2 linked regions of the Aridibaculum aurantiacum genome follow. The protein of the gene in region 1 interacts with the protein of each later gene in a pairwise test. Links are inferred from orthologs where the notes say so. Each region holds a gene or a part of one and is shown in the gene's direction. Other genes may lie near its edges. The genes, in order: lon and rplI.

What was found.
Region 2: the proteins of lon (region 1) and rplI interact in binary tests that used the Escherichia coli proteins (3 or more experiments, as listed by UniProt). The link is inferred for Aridibaculum aurantiacum from one-to-one orthologs.

What each region holds. Positions count from the first base shown.
Region 1 is NZ_JAFEWC010000003.1:773,640-777,072, forward strand. Bases 228-3,327 are described here. They hold lon (endopeptidase La), read left to right. Parts: upstream 228-626; coding sequence 627-3,029; downstream 3,030-3,327. Other genes in these bases: J4N22_RS16915 (porin family protein), read left to right, coding at 228-452; J4N22_RS16925 (YkgJ family cysteine cluster protein), read left to right, coding at 3,206-3,327. In the rest of the region: more of J4N22_RS16915, read left to right, coding at 1-227; more of J4N22_RS16925, read left to right, coding at 3,328-3,433.
Region 2 is NZ_JAFEWC010000003.1:571,004-574,129, reverse strand. What follows is about bases 234-3,026. They hold rplI (50S ribosomal protein L9), read left to right. Parts: upstream 234-1,303; coding sequence 1,304-1,750; downstream 1,751-3,026. Other genes in these bases: gltX (glutamate--tRNA ligase), read right to left, coding at 1,878-3,026; rpsR (30S ribosomal protein S18), read left to right, coding at 898-1,164; rpsF (30S ribosomal protein S6), read left to right, coding at 539-892. In the rest of the region: J4N22_RS16005 (endonuclease/exonuclease/phosphatase family protein), read left to right, coding at 1-199; more of gltX, read right to left, coding at 3,027-3,126.

The sequences.
Region 1 (3,433 bases):
TGGGTTATCAACTGGGTGCTTTTTCTGAGATTGACTTCTCTAAAAAATTCGGTATTCAACCAGAGCTTCTTTACAGCCAGATTAATACAAAGAGAAGTTCCGGCTTCAATTCCATTTACAACAACATCAGCGATCCTAACGCCAGCAGCGATATCCAGCTAAAGTATCTTTCAATTCCAATCCTTCTTCGCTATAACATTGGCAACACGCTTACGCTAAACCTAGGTCCGCAGTTCAGCATACTGGTGGATGATAATGAAAACCTGCTTCGTAACGGTGAAAAAGCATTTTCCAAAGGTGATTTCGGAATGGTAGGAGGAGTGACACTTAACCTGAGCAGGTTGCGTGTATATGGCAGGTATATTGTAGGATTGAACAACATCAACGATATTGACGACCAGGATAAATGGAAGAGCCAGCAAATCCAACTTGGGCTTGGTCTACGTTTGTAATTATACTAATAAGAATGAAGTTTAAGCACTGCCGATGGCGGTGCTTTTTTATGCCAGTTTGGTACTTGCCGCATCTTTTTTCCGTAATGGCACCAATATTGAATTATTTTTACCCTCCTTAAAAATTTCTTTAACAGGAGGTTGAATGACATTATGTCCTTCATTTTTAATACTATGATTCCAGAAACATTTTACCTGAGGCCTGAAGACGATACTGATTTCATTCCCATTATTCCCCTTAATGAAACTGAAAATGAAGCTGATAAAATAACCTCTGTTCCGGATGATCTACCGATTCTTCCTTTGCGTAATACGGTGCTTTTTCCAGGTGTGGTTTTACCCATTACTGTTGGAAGAGACAAAAGCATAAAAGCCGTTAATGACTCTTATAAACATGGTAAGCTGGTTGGGGTATTGGCCCAAACCGATAGCAGCATCGAAGAGCCTGAAGTAAAAGACCTTTGTTCAATTGGTACAATAGCGAAAATTGTAAAGCTGATAAAAATGCCGGATGGTGGCACTACCATCATCATCCAGGGAAAGAAGCGTTTTAGATTAGTTGAGATCACTGCAGAAGAACCGTATTTCAAAGCAAAAGTGAACTTGCTGGATGAAGACGTGATCCCGCAGCAAGATGATTTTGAAGCATACGTTAGCAACATTAAAGACCTGGCTTCGCAGATCGTGGCTATGTCGCCAAACCTTCCTACAGAAGCATCCATTATTCTTAAGAATATTGAGAACCCGTCTTTCCTTATAAATTTTGTAAGCAGCAACCTGAATAGCGATCTTGCTGAAAAGCAACGCCTGCTTGAGATTGACGATGTTCGCCAGAGAGCTGAAGAACTGATGCAGATACTGCAAAAGGAACTTCAGTTTGCGGAGTTAAAAAATAAAGTAACCAATAAGACACGCACAGAACTGGATAAGCAACAGCGTGAATATTTTCTGCAACAACAGCTAAAGAGCATAAAAGAGGAGTTGGGTGGAGACCTGAACGATCGTGAGCTGGCAGAAATGAAGAAGAAAGCGGAGCATAAAAAATGGCCGCAAGCTGCAAAGAACCTCTTTAAGAGCAATATTGAAAAACTTGAGAGGATGCACCCAAGTACACCTGATTATTCAGTTGTATACAATCATCTTGACCTGCTACTAGATCTTCCATGGGAAGAATATACCGAGGATAGTTATGATCTAAAAAAGGCAAAGCAAGTGCTGGATCATGATCATTATGGCATGACCAAGATAAAAGAAAGGATATTGGAGTACCTGGCTGTGCTAAAACTAAAGGGCGATATGAAGAGCCCGATCCTTTGTTTTATCGGTCCTCCGGGTATTGGTAAAACATCGTTGGGTAGAAGTATAGCGCATGCAGTTAACAGGAAATATGTTCGTCTTAGCCTTGGTGGATTGCACGATGAAAGCGAATTACGTGGTCATAGAAAAACCTATATAGGCGCCATGCCTGGTCGTATTATACAAAACATACGAAAGGTAAAAAGCAGTAACCCGGTAATGATACTGGACGAGATCGATAAGATAGGTAGTGATCATCGCGGCGATCCGAGCAGCGCATTACTCGAGATACTCGACCCTGAGCAGAACCATACTTTTTACGATAACTACCTGGAGCTGGAGTATGACCTGAGCAAGGTACTATTCATTGCTACTGCCAATAACATCAACCAGATACAGCCTGCGTTACGCGATAGGCTTGAGATAATAGATCTTAGCGGTTATGCTATTGAAGAAAAGGTGGAAATAGCTAAGCGCCACCTGGTGCCTAAGCAGTTTGAAGCGCATGGACTTAAAGTGAATGCTTTCAAAATTGCGGATAAAGTATTGGAGAAAATCATAGAAAGCTATACCCGCGAAAGTGGTGTACGTGAGCTGGACAGGCAACTGGCGTCTATCATGCGTTTTAATGCACGGGAGATGGCTACCAAGGGTAAGGTAAAATCAACACTTACCGTTGCAGATGTAGAAAAGATATTGGGCAGTCCACGCTATAGCAATGAAATATATAAGACGGTAAACATGCCGGGTGTGGCTGTAGGCCTAGCGTGGACATATGTTGGGGGCGATATTCTTTTTATAGAAACCATACTTAGTGATGGCAAGCCAGACCTGAAGCTAACAGGTAACCTTGGTAATGTAATGAAGGAAAGCGCAACTACTGCACTGAGTTATTTGCAGGCAAATGCGCGTAAGCTGAATTTAGATCCAGAGATCTTCAGCAAAAAAACCATACATGTACACGTACCAGAAGGAGCTGTACCTAAAGATGGTCCTAGTGCGGGTATAACCATGCTTACCTCGCTAACCAGTGCCTTTACCGGCAGAAAGGTAAAGCCTTATGTGGCTATGACCGGTGAGATAACCTTGCGTGGACAAGTGCTTCCGGTTGGAGGTATCAAAGAAAAAGTATTGGCAGCCAAACGTTCAGGTTTGAAAGAAATCATCCTTTGCTGGCAGAATGAAAAAGATGTGAATGAGATAGAAGGTAGCTTCATTGAAGGGCTGACTTTCCACTACGTAAAAAACATGCAGCAGGTATTAGAGCTGGCGCTGGTATAAATGAAACATCTTAAAGAGATAAAGCTTCTGGACTTCCGGGAGCTTTTTCTTTTTGCCTACCTCTTAGGCTTCTACATAAGATATATTCATTCTAATATTAACGTATTGCTCTCGCAGTCATTCAGGAGCATGCATATATCTTTGCTGCCCCCCATGGCAGATGTGCCATCAATAGAATGAGTAAAACAGAAACAATCAATTGGCAAAAACAGGCTACTGAACATCAAAAGCAGTACAAGCAATATTTGCAGCGTGCAGATAAGAATAAAGTCTTGCGCCAGTTGCCGGCACTGCACGATGAGGCATTTGCAAAAGTAGATTGTCTTGCTTGTGGTAATTGTTGTAAAAATCATTCTCCGCGTTTTAAGACCACCGACATAAAAAGAATAAGTAAACACCTGCGG
Region 2 (3,126 bases), 200 kb from region 1 along the record:
CAAAGAGCAGGAAGGTTTCTTCTACTTTATGCCTAAGGTGTTCAACAAGGAATACATGGTAGAGAACATTGGCCGTTACAAAGGCTATCCAATGCGCACATGGGATGGAAACACCTACCGCGCCGGCTATAGCGACCACTTTCCTACTTACTTAATTATGCTAAAGAAGGTAAAGCAGCAGGATGCTATAGCGAGGTAGTTGGTGCTTAGGTGATAGATGTTAGGTGTTAGATGTTAGAAAGCAGATGCTGGATAGTGGATGCTGGATACAGGATGGATGATGGATAAGGAGGCTTACTTTAGGCAAGTTGGATTTGATACTGGAAATCGAGATCTTCCCTAAACTTCAGCTGACGCACAATCAGTTTTTCATTTTGCATTTTGCATTTTACATTTTTGACTTTTGAATTTTGACTTAACCTTTGACTTCCCTCCTTCCTTAAAATTACACTAAAACCCTTTTAGCTGCGGCTTTGTCAGCTCATTCCCCTACCTTTGCGCTCCCAAATTATTTTTTTTAACCACAAATCAGGGATTAATGAACAATTATGAATTGATGGTGATTTTTACCCCGGTGCTTTCTGAGGAAGACTTCAAGGCAGCTCAGAAAAAATTCACCGATATGATTGTTGAGCACGGCGGAGAGATCGTGAACAGCAACCCATGGGGACTTAAATCACTTGCGTATCCCATCCAGAAGAAGACAACTGCGATCTACTGGGTATCGGAATTTAAAGCGCAATCCGACTTCAATGAGAAGCTGAAGATCCAGCTCCTGAGAGACGAGCAAGTGCTTCGTCACATGATTACTAAGCTCGATAAATACGCCGTCGAGTATAATAACCGCAAAAGAAGTGGCGTACCTACAGGAACCGAAAAAGTGGAGGCATAATCATCATGGCAAAAGCTAATGAAATTAAGTACCTGACCGCCATCAAGCAAGAGAAGCGCGCTAAGAAATTCTGCCGTTTCAAAAAGTATGGCATTAAGTACATCGACTACAAAGACGCTGAGTTCCTGAAGAAATTCCTGAACGAGCAAGGTAAAATGTTACCTCGTCGTCTTACTGGTAACTCACTGAAGTACCAACGTAAAGTGGCTGATGCAATTAAGAAAGCACGCCAGATGGCGTTGTTGCCTTATGTAACAGACCTTTTGAAATAAAAAGATCAGTGATCAGTTATTTGTACGAACAACTAATCACTGATCACCAATCACCAATTTAGTAACCATCCCTAATCCCGTTTGCATCGGGTGACAGTCACAATCTTAGATTGGGCTCTTGGGAACTAAAAAATTTACCATGCAAGTAATATTAATTCAAGACGTAGATAACCTGGGTGGAGCCAATGAGCTTGTAACCGTAAAAAATGGTTATGCTCGTAACTTCCTGATCCCTCAGAAAAAAGCTGTTGAAGCTAATTCTTCTAACCTGAAGCAAATGCAGGAAAGAGAAAAGCAAAAAGCTAAGAAAGAAGCTAAGTTGCTTTCTGAGATCAACAGTGTTATCGCTGTACTAAAAGAATCTCCACTGAGAATCGGTGCTAAAACTGGTACAAGTGGAAAGATCTTCGGTAGCGTTACATCTCTACAGATCAGCCGCGCTATCCGCGACCAAAAAGGTTTCGAGATCGATCGCAAACGCATCAACATTGTAGATGAAGTAAAAGAATTGGGTACTCATAAAGCAACTATTGATTTTGGTAATGGCAACACTACCGAAGTTGAATTTGAAGTAGTATCTGAATAATCTTTCAATAGATCTTTTGAAAAAGTCCACCCTTAAAAGGTGGACTTTTTCTTTTGTAGCAGATCATCTCTTTCAATTGCTGCAATAACTTCTAAAGCCAAAAAAACCGGCAGTTGCCGGTTCTCATTTATGAAGCTATGAACGTCAATCCTTGCCTGATCCTGTTGATGGTTTCTTCTTTACCAACAAGTGCTGCTATATCAAATACAGTAGGCCCAAACTTGCCGCCTACCAGCATTATCCGGAATGGCAGCTGCAGTTCTCCTACTTTAATATTCTTCTCAACTGCGGTTTCTTTAAATAACGTCTCAATATTGAAAGCGTTCCATTGCTCCAGCGTTACCAGCTTTTCGGATAACACCTGGAAGAACATAGCCTTGTCTTCATTCCACTTCGGCTGTACAGAAGCTACATCTAAATTGGCTGGAGTTTTAAAGAAGAACCCTGCCTGCTGTACAAAGTCTGTCAATAAGGTACACCTGTCCTTCACCAGCTCCATTACCTGCTCCAGTTTTTCATTACTTTCTACCTCCACTCCTGCTGCTTGTAATAAGCTTTTTACCTGCTCGCTATAGTGCGATACCGGCAGGCGTTTTATCCATTCGTGGTTGAACCATTTAGCTTTCTCGTAATCGAACTTTGCGCCGCCCTTATGCACTTTCTCTAAAGCAAATTTCTCCACCAGTTCCTCTAGTGAAAACAGCTCCTGCTCAGTACCATCGTTCCAGCCGAGTACAGCCAGCATATTGATAAATGCTTCTGGTAAAAAACCAAGTTCTCTAAATCCTGTTGCTTCTTCTTCACTACGCGGATCTTTCCAATTCATTGCAAATACAGGAAAGCCTAACCTGTCGCCATCGCGCTTGCTCAGTTTACCATGACCATCAGGTTTCATAATAAGTGGAAGATGTGCCCATTGCGGCATATCGTTTTGCCAGCCCAGGTACTTCCACAACAGCAGGTGTACAGGCGCACTTGGTAACCATTCCTCCCCACGAAAAGCGTGGCTGATTTTCATAGCATAATCATCTACTACCACCGCCAGGTGATAAGTAGGCATACCGTCAGCTTTTAATAGCACTTTATCATCTACCTGAGATGAGTTGAAAGAGACATCGCCGCGTATCATATCTGTAAAGCTGATCGTTTCATCTTGCGGCATTTTTATACGAATAACATGTGGCACACCATCAGCCAGCAACTTTTCTACTTCTTCTTTAGAAAGCGAAAGTGAATTGCGCATTTGCTGTCTTACTGCGTGGTTGTATTGCGGCGAAGGATTGCTTTCTGTTTTAAAGTTGGTGCGCATGGCCTCCAGTTCTTCAGGCGTATCAAAAGCATAATAAGCATTTCCCTGCTGTACCAACTGCTCTGCA